Regions from separate parts of the Paenibacillus sp. sgz302191 genome, predicted to be linked through region 2. Evidence: predicted binding sites of a transcription regulator. Region 2 holds the regulator's gene; each other region holds the start of a gene.
The links. The regulator Rex, encoded in region 2, represses fermentation and respiration genes when NADH is low (regulators of the CRP and FNR family bind a similar motif). The targets are predictions, from matches to a motif close to TTGTGAAATATTTCACAA.

Region 1 (4,364 bases), on a different contig from region 2:
GATTTCCGAATCCGAGTCGAACGGAATAATGACGGACACCTCGGCAATGATCCGCACATACACCTCGAACAGCACCATGTTGATGCCTGCGTTTTGCGAGCGCGTGTTCAAATCCACCTTCACGCTGCCGACAGGCAGCAGGCGGATCGGAACGTCCGGACCGAAAGACGCCAGGACGGCGCTGTTCATCGCCATCCCGAGCGGGATGTGCTCCGAAACGGAGCGAAGATTTTTCAGCTCGCTCTGCACGGTGTTGACCGTCTCCGAAGTAATCCGCATATGTTCGGCGTAATTCAGCATAAACCCGGTAATTTTCCCGTTTTTATCCGTTTTCCAATCCATCAGCTGCTCGGCGTTCACCTTCCTTGCAACGTTTTCCGCGATTGCCCTGTTGATCGATTCCGTCGCGATTTGCTTGATGCGCACCTTGGCCAAATTCATCAGCGGAGGACGCAAATTGCGCTCCACGAACGCGAACGATTGAACGGCAAACAAGACAAAGATGAGAAGCCCGATGAGCAGCACCTTTTTGCGGCTTACTTTGCCCGTCGGCCTGCTTCTCCACCGCCGTCTTCGCAGCATCCGATTCCCCCCTTAGCCTGCTTGTCATTACTACCACTTTATGCGGCGGCAGGCCAAAAAAGAAGGAAATCGCCGCTGCCGGGCAGCGCCTACAGCCGGAAGGCTTCCTCGATCTCCCTGATTTTTCCGGAATCGATCGGGATGATAGATCCCAGACATTCGGTGGCGATGACGGCTTTGGCGCTGTACTCCGCCACTTCGAGCCGGTCGAAGGCGTGCAGCAGGCTGTGCCCGGTGGCGATGACGCAATCGTTCTCCGCTATGACGACCGGAACCTCCTTCGTGAACATTGCGGCAGTCTCCCGGGGAGATAGGAACGTCGCGCCGAACGGCAGTTTGGGCAGCCCCCTGAGCAAAATATAGCTCTCGGGAATCGTTCTCGAATCCAGTTTCGCATCCGTGACGGCAAACGCCATAATATGGGGCGGATGGGCCATAATGATCGATTCGATATGCGGCTGCATTTCATAAATATACTGGTGCAGCAGCACCGAACGGCTCGGGACTTTGCCGGCCTCCTTGCGCCCGTCTTCGATTTTGACGAGGTCTTCGGCTTCCAGGTATTTGCGGTCCCGGTTGTACGGCGTAATGACGAACGAACGCTCGTCGATCCGCTGGGAGAATGTTCCCTGGGTGCTGGTGAACAGTTTCTGATCGTAGGCGCGCTGGATGAACTTGCACATGTCGCGGCGGATTTCTTTTTCTTTTGTCGTGCAGCGGTCGGGAACGAAGTCCGGGATGGACGCGGCAGGTTTCGTCCCGAGCTGCTCCGGAGCCAAAGTTTGCAGCGTTCCGATCCGCCGCGCGTTAATTTCCAGTCTGGCGCAGTAATCAAGCGTCTCAAAAGCCATGAACGCCTCGAACAGCGTCCGTCCGCCGACGACAACGCCGTGATTTTCAAGCATTACGGTGTTTATCCCCTGCTCGAAAACAGCCGCAATGTTTTCCCCCAGCCGTTCGCTGCCGGGCAGGCCGTAGGCCGCCATCCCTACTTTGCCGCAAATCAGATGATCGCTCGGCAGCACGTAAAGATTCGGAATTTTTCGCACGATGCTGAATGCGACGAGCGCAGGCGGGTGAGCGTGAACGACCGCCCTGAGATCGTTTCTTTTGCGGTAAATAAGCTTGTGGAACGGGTACTCGCTCGAAGGCTTATGGTGTCCGACTACGGTTCCGTCGGGCTTTACGCACACAATGTCGCGGCGGCTCAGCTCACCCTTGTCAATGCCGGCAGGCGTAATCCACATATCGCCGTTATCGTCGAGAATGGAAATGTTTCCTCCCGATGTCGTCGTCATCCCGTACCCGTAAATTCGTTCCATCATCATCAAAATTTGATCGGCCGGATGCAGCAGTTCGTCCTTCATGCTTCCTTCCTCCCCGGTTCGCTAATTTTCGTAAAATCGGCGGCGGCGCTGCCGCCTGTTGTTTCCTTTCGGTAAGCCAGTCCGTATATTCCCGCTACAAACAAAGCTCCGCCGATCAGGTTGCCCAAAAAAACGGGCGCAAAATTGCTCGCATAAGCGCTCCAGTTCGACTGCCCGGCGAAGATCGCGGCGGGGATCACAAACATGTTCGCCACCACATGCTGAAACCCGATCGCCACAAACGCCATCGTCGGAAACCAGATGCCGCCTATTTTACCCGCGCCGTCCTCGGCGCCGTAGGACAGCCAAACCGCAAGGGCGACGAGCCAATTGCAGCCGATCCCCGACAGCAGTGCGGCCACAAACGGCTCTTCCGTTTTGACATGCGCCAATTGGGCCAGCTTTTGGACAAAAACCCCCTGTTCGGTCAATCCCGCCAAATGCCCGAACGCGTAGGCGACGAACAGCGCTCCGGCAAAGTTCGCCACCGTAATGACGGCCACATTCCAGGCCGCGCTCCTCAAGCTTATCCGCTTGGCCAGGTAAGCGGCGGGTACCGCCATCATGTTGCCCGTCAGCAGCTCGCCGCCGCCAAGCAAGGTAAGAATCAGCCCGAGAGGAAACAGCGCGGCCCCCATTAATCCGCCGACCCCGCTCCACAAAGGCGGAAACGCGGCACTTACCCTGATGTAAAGCAAAAAGCCGAGCGAAATGTAGGCTCCTCCCAAAAAACCGAGCGAGAGCTGGCGTCCCAGGCTCATATGCGCCTTCTTTTCGCCGGCGGCTGCAGCATATTCCCAAATGGTCTCAGGCTTCGCAAACCCCATACCGCACGCACCTCCAACGAAGCTTTCTCGACCTCAGTATAGAAAAAAAGCGCGCCATAGTATGTGAAAATTATCACAATCATAGACGAGAAAAAAGGATACGGACTCCCGCCGCTGCCGCGGGAATCCTGTACTGAAGGACGGTCGTTACCGAAACTATGAGCTGACGGAAAAAATCGGCTTCCAGAACTATTCCTATTTCTCAAGCTGCCCAAAAACCCCCGCGTCAGAGGTGAGCGCTACAATCTGCCTGACTGCGCGAAAAAAAACTGCAAAAATACATGATTTTGCGTCCTTGATCGCTGGCTACGAAAAATTGCTGCAAAAGTGCAGGCTTTTCGCCGAACACATGGACTCAGATTCACTTTCAGCGAAAATTCCTGCACTTTTGCAGGCTTTTCGCCAAAATAAACGAATTTATCAGGAAAAACCTGCACTTTCGCAGGTTTTCTCCCTTTCAAGCTGCTTCCTGCCCCCTGGCGCAGTTCCACGACCTGCGCCAGGACAGGCTCGCACCCGGAAAAAGCGGCTGTCCCCCTAGGTTAGGGTCCCCTCTGGTTCCCCTAGTCCTAACAAAGTGTCTCCTGAGACAGCTTCATAAGCGCCGCTTCTCACTCCGGGACATGTACCCTTGCTTACCTTTTGGGCACAATCAGCGTAATCGCCGTCCCGTTCCCTGCGGCCGAGCTGATTGTCAGCTGTCCGCCGATGCTTTTGGCCCTTTCTTCCATGCTGAACAAGCCGACTCCTTTGGAGCCGCGGTTGCGGATAAAGCCTTTGCCCTCGTCCACAATGCGCGCTTCCACATAAGCGTCGTGGTCGCGGACCTCGACCTGCGCTTCGGACACGTCCGCATATTTGGCGATATTCGTGAGCGCTTCCTGGATCACGCGGTAAATCGCGGTTTCCTCCAGCGCGCCCAGCCGCTTGCGCAAGTTGCTCGTTAATTGGACGCGGATGCCATAATGCTCCGTGTAATTGTCGATGTAGGTTCTGAGCGCGGGAAGCACGCCAAGATCGTCCAAAACGGACGGGCGCAGCTCCCAGGCCAAATCGCGGACCTCCTCGATAATATTGGAGACGGTTTGGCGGATTTTGCCCAGCTCGGGGTTCGCGTCTTCACCGATCAGCCGGTCCATTTGGATCAGCAGAGAGAAGAGGCTTTGACCCACGCCGTCGTGCAGTTCGCGGGAAAATCTCCGTCGCTCCTCCTCCTGAATCTGCATCACCTGCGTCATCATCAGCTGGAGCTCTTCCTCCGCTTTCTTTTGCCGGGTCATTTCGCTGCGAATCGCCAAATACCGGTAGGGCTTGCCCTCCCGATCGAGAAACGGCACAATCGTCGTATTCACCCAATAATACGATCCATCCTTGGCCTTGTTTTTTATGTCTCCGCGCCATATTTGGCCCAAGGAAATCGTTTTCCACAGATCGGCCATAAATTCCTTGCCGTGATACCCGGAATTGATGATCCGGTGATCCCGCCCCAGCAGCTCGGAACGCGAAAATTTGGAAATCTCGCAAAACTTCTCGTTCACATACTGAATGCTTCCTTTATGGTCGGTTATGGCAACGATGGAGGACTCGT
Region 2 (4,364 bases):
TCTACAAGAGCGTTAAACCCCCGGGTCGCCGTTGTTATGGCGGCGGTACTGAACTTTGTCGGAGCGATCGTCTCTTCCGAAGTCGCCAAAACAGTCGGGGGCAAAATCGCCAACCCGGCCAAAATCGACCACGGCGTTGAAATTGTAATCGCGGCGCTTATAGCCGCCATTATCTGGAACCTTGTGACCTGGTATTTCGGCATTCCTTCCTCCTCCTCGCATACGCTGCTCGGCTCCCTGGCCGGTGCGGTCATTGCCGGAGCAGGCATGAGCTCCGTGAACTGGGGCGGTTTCACCGAAATTATCATCATCCTCATTTTATCGCCGATCATTGCTTTTGCAGCGGGCTTTGTGATCATGATCCTGATTAAGTATATCATCCTTTGGTCGGGCAACACTTCGCGTTCCAAGCTGAACCGGATGTTCCGTTCTTTGCAGGTACTGTCAGCCGCGCTGCTGTCCTACTCCCACGGCGGCAACGACGCGCAGAAGGCGATGGGCATCATCGTGTTCGGGCTTGTTGCAGCGGGTTATCAAACGGATCTGGATGTGCCTTTATGGGTAAAAATCGCCGCGGCTACAGCCATGGGCCTCGGAACGTCCATCGGCGGCTGGCGCATCATCAAAACGATCAGCCGCAAAATTATTAAAATCGAGCCGATCAACGGCTTCGCCTCCGATTTGACGTCGTCGATCATTATACAAGCATCCACCCATATGGGGATGCCTCTGTCAACGACGCACGTCATTTCATCGTCCATTATCGGAACGGGAAGCGTCCTGCGCTTCCATGAAGTCCAATGGGCGACGGTCGGCAAAATGATCATGACCTGGGTCATTACCATCCCGATCAGCATCGTCTTGTCTTACACGATTTACTTCGTGTTGTTTAAGTTGTTTTAGATGAAAAACCCGGGCCAGTATGTGGCTCGGGTTTTTTGTTATTTTTGCAAAGCGCGGCGGGGCGCTGCAATGCGGCTATGGAGCGAGCCGTTTGTGCGTTGCATGTGGCTGTGGAGCTAGCCGCTTGTGCGCTGCATGCTCTGTGGAGCGAGCTGCTTGCATGTTGCTTGCGCTGTGGAGCGAGCGCTTGAACGCTGTATACGGCTGTGGAGTGAGGCACTTGTGCACTGCTTGCGCTCTGGAACGTGCGCTTGCACACTCCTTGCGTTGTTTTACGAGCCGCTTGTTAACGCTCTGCGATAGCCGCTCTCAGCGTCGAATTGAATGGCTACAGCACGTTAGATGTGTGCGCAAGATCGCGTATTTGTTTTGTTTGTTGAGCTTCGCAATCAGGAGCGGTTTTAAAGCCGAACTTTCACCGGTTTCCGCTTCTTTTTGCCGTCCGCCCAAAGACGGCACTTCGCGCCAATGAAACGGTTTGGCTCGACAGCCGGAAAAACCTACAACACTCCCATGACGCCGTAGACGTTACCCCCACAGAATGAAAACAATCGTCTACTGAAACAATTTCAAGCTTTAAAAGCGTAAAAGTTGGAAACGAGTACATTATTTTCGTTAAAATAGAGGCTGCTGAGAAAACATACATTGGAGAGACGCATCATATTACGGGTAGAAAACCAGACTGTTGATAAAGTAACGGGGTAGAGGAACCAAAAGGGGCACAATCACTCTTCAGTAACCTACGGCTCTCTCCTGTACGGGTTACGGCGTTGGAACAAGCAGCCTGGCACAGAAAAAACCTGCGAAAGTGCAGGCTTTTTCAGCAGAAATGGTTCATTTCGGCAAAAAGCCTGCGATTGTGCAGGAATTCTCGCTAAGAACGCCTCTGAGCCCATGTTCGCGGCGAAAAGCCTGCACATTTGCAGGAATTTTTCGTATCCAGCGCATCAGCGAGCAAAAAACTGTACTTTTGCAGGTTTTCTCCACGTTGCTAAGCAAATGTACTGCCTGCTGCCATGCGAGTTTTTCGCCGATCCAGCTTCCGGAGGCTTCTGCAGGGTTTTGTTTCTCTTCTGCAGGTTTCTGCGGGTTTCTGCAGGTTTCTGCGGGTTTCTGCAGTTTTCTGCGGGTTTCTGCAGGTTTCCGCGAGTTTCCACAGGTTCGTTTCTCCTCCGCAGTTTCTGCAGCTTTCCCCTGCGTTCTGCTGCAAATTTCCGCATAGCGCGAGCCCGTAGGGCCTTTGCGGCCGGAGTCTTGGCCTAGTCCAAATAATAGGCCAGACTCTGCAGCTCGGTCGTGAAATCGGCATGGTGCACACGGATTTCGGGCGGCACCTTAATGATGACCGGCGCAAAATTAAGAATCGCTTCAATGCCGGCTTCGACGAATTGATTCGCCACATTTTGTGCTTCCGCTGCCGGTACCGTAATGATGCCGATTCTGACGCCAAGCCGCGATATCGCTTCTTTCAGCTCGTGCGTCGGCTGCACGATCAAATTATTGATCGTCTCGCCCGTTTTCTCGGGCATCGCGTCGAATACGGCGACAATTTTCATATCGTTGCGCAAATATGTGTTGTAGTTGCACAGTGCCCGCCCCAGGTTGCCCGCCCCGACCAGAGCGACCCGGATATGGCGGTCCAGCTTCAAGATCTGCCTGATCTTCTCGATGAGATAGCCGACGTCGTAGCCGATCCCTTTTTTGCCGAATTCCCCGAAATAGGCCAAATCTTTGCGGATTTGCGCGGGGTTCAAATCGAGCTTTTGCCCCAGATCCTGCGACGAGACCGTCATAATATTTTTCATCGCCAGCTCGTTCAAAAACCGCAAATAAATCGGCAGCCGGCGGACTACAGCTTCGGATATTTTTTGTGTCTTCACCGCTGCGCCTCCCCCATCCATTCCTCAATTCTTGGAATCATTTGTTCCGTCGTCATATGTTCAATCTTCGGACCGGGCAGCGAATAAAGAAAATATTTGCCGTACTGCGTATCGATAACGCGGGTATCGTAAATAATAACGATTCCTTTATCCGTAGCCCGCCGCACGAGCCGCCCGAATCCTTGCTTGAAACGTATGACCGCCTGCGGCACGGAAAATTTCATAAACGGATTTTCGTTCCGCTTTTTAATATTTTCGCATTTGGCTTCAATGAGCGGGTGATTCGGAGGCTGAAACGGAAGCCGAATAATAGCCAAGCAGGACAGCGCATCGCCCGGGATGTCCACGCCTTCCCAGAACGAGCTTGTACCCAGCAGCACGCAGGAATGGTGGTCCTGGAACATGCGGGTCAGCTTGCTGCGGTTGCCGCTGTCTACGCCCTGTCCAAGCACGGTAATCCCATGCGGCTTTAACCGCTCCTTCATGCCGGCATGAATCTGCTTTAACATCCGGTTGGATGTAAACAGCACGAGCATTCGGCCGTTGGTAGCCAAAGCGACATTGCTTAAAGAATCGATAAGTGCTTGTATGAAAACGGCGTCCCCGGAAGGGCCTTTAATCGTCGGAAAATCTCTGGGAATACAGACCAGCGCCTGCTCCCTGTAATTGAACGGGGACGGAAGCTGCACCGTTTTGAGCTTGCCGGCCTCTTCGCCGACGGGAATTTGCAAACCGAGCTGATCGGCCGAGTATTGGAACGATTTGTTCACGGATAACGTAGCCGAAGTCAAAATGATGCTGTCTTTATTTTTGAAAAAATGCTCCTGAAGCAGCGGACTCACATCCGTCGGCACACTGATCAGCTGCAGCGACTTGCTCTTGGAATACGTGCCGGCTTCCATCCAGTATACGTAACCTTGATCCTCCATTTTCATGAAAAAATGAAGCGCATCCCGGTGCCCGTAAAGCTCCTTCAAAGTTCCGTTCAAATCCGTCACGATGCTCTGGACTTCCAGAACTTCCTGCATCTCTTTGATCTCGCTCAGCATTTTGTCGAGCGTGCGGAGCGTATCGTTCATGCTCAAATAAATGTTGTCCTCCATCATCGTCAGCTCGCTCCAATGCGCCGGCAGCGCCTCGGGCTTCATGCGCAGCACATATTGCGAGTTCTCCGATTGCGACGGGTCGCTTTTTGCCGTAAGCAGCTCGTACAACCCTTCGCTCAAACGCTCCCAGTCTTCCTTGATCTGCACGATTTTCGGGTACAAACCGTCTATCGCTGCGCTCCAGGCCAAAGCTCTCTCCTGCTCTTCCGCCGCCTTCTGAAGACGAAAACGGAGCATAGGCAGCTGCCCGCTGCGGTTGTCTTTATACAACCACTGCAAAGAATGGTAAAACGCGCCCGAGTGCAGCTCGATCCCCAGATGCTTGCTGGCCACTTCTTCAAAGTGGTGTGCTTCGTCGATGACCAGATGCTTGTAGCCGGGCAGCAGGCGGTTCTCGGCCTTCATATCGGTAAACAACAGCGAATGGTTCGTTATGATGACATCTGACGTGTTCGCATCGTGGCGGGCGCGGTGG
Region 3 (4,364 bases), on a different contig from region 2:
GGCCGATCCGTTCGATCCAATCGGACGTGCGCTCCCCGTAATTTCCCGTTTCCCGGTAATATTGAATGAAAGCTCCCGCAAGCTCAATCAGCTCTTCGTCCCTCTTCACCTTGCAGAGCAGGTCCGCGCCCCTTAATTTCACGCCGCCGTTGCCGCCGACATAAATCTCCCAACCGCCGTCATTCCCGATAATGCCGAAATCTTTAATTTCCGGCTCGGCACAATTGCGGGGACAGCCGTTGACGGCCATTTTGAATTTGGCCGGCATCCACAGCCGCTCGAATTTTTTCTCCAGCAAAATCCCCATGCCGAGGGAATCCTGGGTGCCAAAGCGGCAAAACGTCGAGCCTACGCATGTTTTTACGGTTCGAATCGACTTGGCGTAAGCGTACCCGGACGGCATATCCAGCTCTCCCCATATGAGCGGGAGATCCTCTTTCTTCACGCCCAGCAGATCGAGGCGTTGGCCGCCGGTCACCTTGACCATTTTCACGGCATATTTGTCCGCGACTTCAGCTATTTTGCGCAGCTGATCCGGCGTCGTGACGCCCCCGTACATTCTGGGGACAACGGAGTAGGTGCCGTCTTTTTGGATATTGGCATGCAGCCTTTCGTTCACGAATCGCGAATCCCGCTCGTCCTCGAAAGCTTCGGGCCATACCATGCCGATGTAATAGTTGATCGCAGGGCGGCATTTCGGGCATCCTTCCGGATTGCTCCAGTCCAGTACGCTCATCACTTCTCTGACGTGGGTCAGCCCTTTATCCCTGATCGCCGCGACAACCTCGTCACGGGTATGGGTCGTGCAAGGACATATCGTTTCCTTGGCAGTGCTGCCTTCATAGCCATCCCCCAGCGTCAGAGCGAGGATGTTTTCCACCATCGGCTTGCAGCCCCCGCAGGACCGGCTGGCTCCGGTGCACGCCTTGATTTCCTCCACCGTGCTTAGTCCTTGCTCCACGATAGCCTGCACGATCATGCCTTTGGTAACCCCGTTGCACCCGCATACGATCTCGTCCGCAGGCATCGCGGCTGCAAAAGCGAGCGGGTCCGCGCTGGCAGCAGCCGAAGTGCCCAGCAAAAGCGCATGAATGTCCTGCGTCATAGGCTCCTGGTCTTTTACCCATTTCAACAGCTGAGCGGACAGGCTGACATCGCCGAACAATACGCCGCCAACGATCCGGTTGTCCCGAAGCAGCACTTTCTTATACGTTTTCTTCCAATGATCCTGCGAACGAATGATGTCCAGTCCGGGACCGTCTTGAAATTCCCCCGCGGAAAATACGTCCACTCCGGAAATTTTCAGCTTGGTCGATACGGTCGATCCGTTGTAAGGCTCTACCGGTACCCCGCACAAATGTTTAGCCAGGACAGCGCCCTGCTCAAACAACGGCGCCACCAGACCGTAGCAGATGCCGCGATGCTCATTGCATTCGCCGACAGCGTACACATCCGCGACATTTGTCCGCATGTAATCGTCGACCACAATGCCCCGTCCGACCTGGATGCCGCCATTACGGGCCAGCACCGTATTGGGCACGATTCCCGCGGCCATGACCAAGAATTCGGCTTCCAGTATCGAGCCGTCGTCGAACATAAGCCCTTCTATGCGGGCGTCGCCCAAAATCTCCGCGGTCTTTTTCTTCATCATAAAATGAAGCCCTTGCTCTTCGAGCTCCGCTTTGAGCATAGCCGCCGCCGCGGCATCCAGCTGTCTCTCCATCAAATCCTCGAACAAATGAACGACCGTCACGTGCATGCCCAGTTTAAGCAGCCCTTTGGCCGCTTCGAGACCGAGCAGACCGCCGCCGATGACCGCCGCCTTTTTGAACATTTGCGCCGCTTCCATCATCCTGTTGCAATCCTGGACGTCGCGGAAACCGACAATCCCTTGCTTTTCAATGCCAGGCAGCGGGAGCATCACCGGATTCGATCCGGTGGCCAGGATGAGCTTGTCGTAGGGCTTAATATGCCCGTCGCTCGTATAGAGATATTTGGCCGACGTATTGATTCCCGTCACCTCAACTCCCGTGTACAGTTGAATATGGTTTTGTTCATACCACTCGTAATCGTTAAGAATCATGTCGTCGAATGTTTTGCTTCCCTCCAGCAGGTAAGAAAGCTGTATCCGGTTATAGTTGGGGTGCGGTTCCTTGCCAATGACCGTGATGTCATACATGTCCGGCGCTAATTTGACGATTTGCTCAATCGTGTTAATGCCTGCCATCCCGTTTCCTACAAGCACCAGTTTCAGCCGATTTGTTACACCGTCCATCGTATCTGCCTCCTCGCGATTTACTCCCTTTCTGTTCAAAACATAGCCGTTTCTATGGACCAATCATAGAACACCGGACGGCCGGAGCGATGTGAAATTTATCACATACATCGGAGAAACAACAAAAAGCCCTGACAAATCAAGGCTTTGATTGTCCGGGCTTCTCAAATTTTGGAGAGCGACCGATAACGCGGGTGCTCTGAAAGAACCGACTGAAACAATTGCGTCACGCCGGGGTGCGGCGACTGCAAGAACTGCGCTTTATCCTCGCTGTGTTCAACAAGCGCCCCTTTATCCATAACGGCAATGGCATCGGAAATGAAGAACGCGGCTTTAACGTCATGCGTGATAAATAGATAAGAAAGGCCGAACGTCGACTTTAAATCGCTCAAAAGTGCCAGTATGCGCGATTGAGTCACCTTATCCAAGCTGCTTATCGCTTCGTCAAATACGATCAGCTTCGGTTTTAAGGCAATCGCTCTGGCAATATTGATTCTCTGCAGTTGGCCTCCGCTAAATTGATGAGGGCGTTTCTGCATATCGTTCGGGCTTAGCCCGACTCTTTCGAGCAATTCTCCAATGGTTCGTTTGTACTCCTTTGGCGATAAGGCTTCATAATTATCAAGCGGTTCGCCGATAATTTGTTCCGCAGTCATCCGCGGATTTACGGAAGAATAGCAGTCTTGAAACACTGCTTGAAGATCACGGCGAAGCCGTCTGCGGGTAGCTGCGTCCGTGTTATAGAGATCGATTCCTTGAAACAGAACCTGCCCCTTCTGCGGCTTTTCCAGCCCCAGAATCACTTTGCCCAGCGTACTTTTCCCCGCCCCGCTCGTTCCAAGAAGCCCCAGACAATTCCCTTCTTCGATTGCAAGGGAGATGCCGGAAAGAACCGGCGCCTGCCGCTTGCTCCACCGGAACAGCTTGGATTCGGCATAAGTATGAGTAATGTCCTTCACTTGCAGCAAACTCACTTCGTCACCCCTTCCCTTGCAAATGATCTTAAGTCCCCGCTTCCGCATTCATGACAAGACAAACTCCTTGTTATTCTCGTTGATTGGCAGCGTCAGTCTGGCATCAAGCAGCAGTTTCGTATAATCATTCTTCGGGTGATCGAACAGTTCGAACACGTCCGCCTTTTCTACGATCCGTCCTTGCCGCATAACGGCTACCTCGTCGGCCATTTCCGATATAACCCCCAGATCGTGGGAGATCAAAAGAATGGCCGTGCCGTATTCCGCGCGGATGCGATCCAATTGGCGCAGCACCTGCATTTGATTGACTGTATCCAGCGCAGTAGTCGGCTCGTCGGCTATAAGCACGGATGGCCGCAAGCACATCGCGACGGCAATCATAACACGCTGCAGCATGCCTCCGCTCAATTGAAAGGGATACCGCCTCATAAGCAGGGCAGGGTCCGGCAAATTCACGTCCTGCAAGGAGGAGACAGCCAGATCGAACGCTTGCTTTTTGCTGAAATCGGTGTGGGTGCGGATCGTTTGCACAAATTGGTCGCCGATCGTAAACACGGGTGAAAAGGCGTTCATCGGATTCTGCATAATAAGAGCAATCTCGCTCCCGCGGATACGCCGCATCTCTTCCTCTTTGAGCCCGTTCAACTCACGGCCGTTTAATTGAATACTGCCTTCCACAATCGTTGTTTTCCGGTCCAGCAGCTGCAAAACAGACAAACTGGTAAGCGATTTGCCGCTTCCGCTTTCTCCGACAAGCCCGAGGACGCGGCCCGGCCGCAGCTCGAATTCAATGTTGCGGACAAGGGGAAGCGTCCCTTGCGCCGTCGCAATTTTTACATGCAGGCCGCTTACCTGCAATACATGGTCCGATGCTTTCAATGATCTCATTCCTTTTCAAAACGTCGCTTGACACCAAACCGATCCGACAGAGCTTCGCCCAACAAATTGAACGAAACGACGACAAGCAGAATCATGATCCCCGGGTACAGCATTAATTCCGGATTGCTGCGTATAAACGATTTTCCTTCATGAATCATCGCTCCCCACTCCGGTGCAGGCGGCTGAATACCAAGCCCCAGGAAGGAGAGTGCCGAAATATCCATGATCGCCCACCC
Region 4 (4,364 bases), on a different contig from region 2:
GCTGATCGGCGACGAAATGATCGTATTTCGGGAACGATGCGAACTTCGTCGGCTTCTGCGCATTGTAGCGGATCACGTGCGGCATCAGGATCGCATTGGTGCGGCCGTGAGCCGTATGGTATTCGCCGCCCCACTTGTGCGCCAGGCTGTGGTTGATGCCGAGGAAGGCGTTGGCAAAAGCCATGCCGGCAATCGTCGAGGCGTTGTGCATTTTTTCGCGGGCAACCGGATCGCCGGTAGCGAACGATTTTTCAAGATTTTGGAACACGAGCTGGACCGCCTTCATCGCCAGGCCGTCGGAATAATCGTTGGCCATCACCGATACGTAAGCTTCGATCGCATGCGTCAGCACGTCCATGCCCGTGTCGGCCACCGCCGTTTTCGGCAGGCTGTACACGTAGTCCGGGTCGATGATCGCCACGTCCGGCGTCAGCTCATAATCGGCCAGCGGATATTTCGTATTGCCTTTCGCCTTGTCGGTAATGACCGCGAACGAGGTTACTTCCGAACCGGTACCCGACGTTGTCGGAATCGCCACGAACTTCGCCTTGTTGCCAAGCCGCGGATATTTGTACACGCGTTTGCGGATGTCCAGGAACTTTTGCTTCAGCGCATCGAAGCTCGTATCCGGGTATTCGTAGAACAGCCACATCGCCTTGGCCGCGTCCATCGGCGAGCCGCCGCCGAGCGCAATGATGCAGTCCGGCTGGAAGGAAGCCATTACCTGTCTGCCGCGTTCCACGGTATCCACGGACGGATCCGGCTCTACGTCGGAGAACACTTCGATGTAGACAGGCAGCTGGCGTTTGCGCAAATAGTATTCGACACGCTCCACATAGCCGAGTTTGACCATCATCGGGTCCGTCACGATCATGACCCGGGAGATGTCGGGCATTTTTTCCAGGTACTGCGTCGCGCCCTTTTCAAAGTACACTTTAGGCGGAATTTTGAACCACTGCATATTGACGGTGCGGTAGGCGACCCGTTTGACGTTGATCAGATTGACCGCGCTGACGTTGGAGGTCGTCGAGTTGTGGCCGTACGAACCGCATCCGAGCGTCAGTGACGGCAGGTTCGTGTTGTATATGTCGCCGATCGCGCCGTGCGTCGACGGCGAGTTGACAATGACGCGCCCCGTCTGCAGCTTCGCGGAGAACGCGCCGATCACATCGGCATTCTGCGAATGGATGACGGAGGAATGGCCCATGCCGCCGAAGCGAACCACTTCCGCCGCCCGTTCGATGCCCTGCTCCGCCGTTTTCACTTTGTAGCAGGCCAGCACAGGGCTGAGCTTCTCGGCGGACAACGGGTAAGCTTCGCCGACGCCGGCCAGCTCGGCGACGAGAATTTTCGTCGATGCCGGCACTTTGATGCCCGCCATCTCGGCGATTTTGACCGCCGATTGGCCGACGATGACGGCGTTGACCGCGCATTTTTCGCTGTTGATCACAAGCTTGGACACGGCTTCGGTCTCTTCCTTGTTCAGGAAATAGCAGCCCTGGTCGATCATCAGCTTTTTCGCCTCGGCGTAGATCGCCTCTTCGAGAATGACCGCCTGCTCGGAAGCGCAAATCATGCCGTTGTCGAACGTTTTGGACAAAATCAGATCATTGATCGCCTGCGGCAGGTTCGCCGTCTTCTCAATGAAGCACGGCACGTTGCCGGGTCCGACCCCGAGCGCCGGCTTGCCTGTGCTGTAGGCGGCTTTGACCATCGAAGATCCGCCCGTCGCAAGCACGAGCGCCACATCGGGATGGTTCATGAGCAGCCCTGTCGCTTCCAGGGACGGGTACTGCACCCACTGGATGCAGTTGTCGGGAGCGCCTGCGGCGACCGCGGCTTCCAGCAAAGTTCTGGCCGCCGCTGCGCTCGATTGCTGAGCGGACGGATGGAAGGCGAAGATGATCGGATTGCGCGTTTTGATCGCGATTAAAGCTTTGAACATCGTGGTGGAAGTCGGATTCGTCACTGGCGTAACGCCGGCGATAATGCCCACAGGCTCCGCCACCATCCGGTAGCTTTCATAGACGTTTTCCTCGATGACGCCGACGGTTTTGTTGTTCTTAATGCTGTGGTAGATGTACTCGGTCGCGAACAGGTTTTTCGTGATTTTGTCCTCGTACACGCCGCGCCCGGTCTCATCGACGGCCATCTTGGCCAGTACCATGTGCCGGTCGATGCCGGCCAGCGCCATTTGCTGAACGATGGCGTCAACCTGCTCCTGGTTCAGCTCGAGGAAAGCTTGCTGCGCTTTCTTCGCTTTTGCCACCAGTTGGTTCACTTCGTCTTTTGCGGAAATTTGTACGTTTACTTGGCTCTCTTTAACTGCCATCTTCTTCCACTCCTTTATATGATCAATAATGGGTGAATAACCTAATGTTGTGTTTGTTTCTACACAAAGAGTACCGCTTTTGGAGGGCTGCAACTATGAGAAAAATCACAAATGAAGCTTCGCAGGCGGCTATATTCGTGAAGATATTGTGAATTATTTCACAATATCTTTGGAGAGAAAAGGCATTCCCCGGCTGACAAGCCGAAATGCCTTCTCTTTTCCCGCATCACCTGTCGTTACCAGGTAATAAATCCTTTGGAACCCGGTGCCGGATTCATCACCATATCCATCAGCGGCAGCGTATAAGCGATGAGGATCAGCGCGGCTGACAAGCCGATCCACACGCCCCACCGCTCCAAATAAGCAGGGGTCGCTTCCGCTTGCTCCATCGGCTCGCCGATCGGATATTCCGTCTCCCCCCGAGGCGCGCGAAGCAGCGCGAATACGTTGTACACCATCATCAGCACCGCGATGAACAAAATCGTTCCGCCGATCGCCATCCATACGTAATAGGATGTCCAGCCTGCCGCGTCCGCATGATTTTCGTAAGTGGTGTACGCGGTTCTTCTCGGAGCCCCGAACAGGCCCACTATATGCATCGCACCGGACATAAAGAACATGCCTATGCACCAGATAACCGTTTGAATCAAGCCAAGTTTGTTCATCCGCGGGGTCAGCACGCGCCCCGTCACTGCCGGAAGCAGCCAGTACGCAATGCCGAAAAACGTCAGCGCCACGCTCGTCGCAACCGTCAAATGAAAATGCCCCGTCACCCACAGCGTATTATGAACGACCGCATTCATCTGGTTGCTCGCATTAATCAAGCCGCCCGCCCCTGCCGGTATAAAGATCAGCATGCCCATGAACGGCGCGAAAAAACGCACATCCTTCCAAGGCATCACCTTGACCCACCCGAACAAGCCCGTCGCGCCTTTGGCCCGCCCGTTCAGTTCGAATGTGGCGAACAGGGAGAACGCCGTCATCAGCGACGGAACCACGACCATGAAGGTCAGCACAACCTGCAAATATTTCCAGAAAGGGCTAATGCCAGGCTCCATCAATTGATGGTGAAAGCCTACCGGAATCGAGAACAGCAGCAGCAAAATGAACGACAACCGCGCCAAAGCATCGCTGTAAATTTTGCCGCCGATAATTTTCGGAATGATCACGTACCAGCACATGTAGGCCGGCATCAGCCAGAAATAGACGAGCGGATGTCCGAAATACCAGAACAGCGTGCGGCTCAGCATGACGTTAATCGTCTCCACCCAGCCGAACGACCACGGTATGAGCTGGATCAACACTTCGGCGGCTACGCCGAGCGTGGCGATTTGCCACATGAGAAAAGTGACGACGGACATGAAGGCGAACAGTGGAGATATCTCGCCCCGATTCGTTCTTTTCCAATAATTGTACTGATAAAACACGCCCCAGCCGCTGATCCAGCTCCCGACAACGACCAAAGCCAATGCGATGTAAAAATACGGAGAAGCTTTGAGCGGCGCGTAAAACGTGTAAAGCACGCTGGCTTTGCCCGCCAAAACCATCGCGACCCCAATGGCCGTGCCGGCCGTCATTAAGGCGAAGCCCGCCCACCCCATGCGGCGCACAATCGGCAGCAGCTTGCCTCCAAGCGTATAAGAAATGCCCGAATAGAGGAAGCCGATAATAAAATAAGTCGTAAAAATGAGCGCCATCAATACCCCATGGGCTGTCAGCAGCTCGTAATAGCCGATTCCGTACGGCAGCTTGACCGTCCCGCTGCGGACCATGCTCTGCAGCAGCCCCGCGATGCCGCCGATCAGCAAAGCGATGAACGCCACGATGATGTGCGCGACGACGAGCTTCCCGTCTTTCAGATCGAATTTCGTGCCGTTTCCGTGCAAATGCGCTACTTTCATGACCATTGCCACCCCCTTTTGCTTGCGTCCCGAATTCATTTGACGATAATCGTCGTTTTCATAAATTCATGCGCCCCGCCGCAGTATTCGTTGCACAGGATGAGGTACTCGCCCGGCTTTGTGAACGTATG

Region 1: a site for Rex is predicted at 2,838-2,855, ahead of AC3G2T_RS09385 (formate/nitrite transporter family protein). Genes of this name have one in related genera too.
Region 3: a site for Rex is predicted at 2,365-2,382, ahead of nirB (nitrite reductase large subunit NirB). Genes of this name have one in related genera too.
Region 4: a site for Rex is predicted at 2,479-2,496, ahead of adhE (bifunctional acetaldehyde-CoA/alcohol dehydrogenase). Genes of this name have one in related genera too.

The regions. Positions count from the first base shown of each region.
Region 1 is NZ_JBYLHY010000005.1:179,314-183,677, forward strand. It holds gene yunB (sporulation protein YunB) at 1-582, opposite strand, end outside; gene AC3G2T_RS09380 (class II aldolase/adducin family protein) at 672-1,949, opposite strand; gene AC3G2T_RS09385 (formate/nitrite transporter family protein) at 1,946-2,776, opposite strand; gene AC3G2T_RS09390 (PAS domain-containing sensor histidine kinase) at 3,412-4,364, opposite strand, start outside.
Region 2 is NZ_JBYLHY010000027.1:8,443-12,806, forward strand. It holds gene AC3G2T_RS29150 (inorganic phosphate transporter) at 1-903, shown strand, start outside; gene AC3G2T_RS29155 (hypothetical protein) at 1,712-2,125, shown strand; gene AC3G2T_RS29160 (redox-sensing transcriptional repressor Rex) at 2,163-2,783, opposite strand; gene dinG (ATP-dependent DNA helicase DinG) at 2,780-4,364, opposite strand, start outside.
Region 3 is NZ_JBYLHY010000001.1:199,923-204,286, reverse strand. It holds gene nirB (nitrite reductase large subunit NirB) at 1-2,275, opposite strand, end outside; gene nikE (nickel import ATP-binding protein NikE) at 2,440-3,249, opposite strand; gene AC3G2T_RS00830 (ABC transporter ATP-binding protein) at 3,298-4,128, opposite strand; gene nikC (nickel ABC transporter permease subunit NikC) at 4,134-4,364, opposite strand, start outside.
Region 4 is NZ_JBYLHY010000005.1:195,786-200,149, forward strand. It holds gene adhE (bifunctional acetaldehyde-CoA/alcohol dehydrogenase) at 1-2,332, opposite strand, end outside; gene AC3G2T_RS09465 (cbb3-type cytochrome c oxidase subunit I) at 2,569-4,233, opposite strand; gene AC3G2T_RS09470 (cytochrome c oxidase subunit II) at 4,269-4,364, opposite strand, start outside.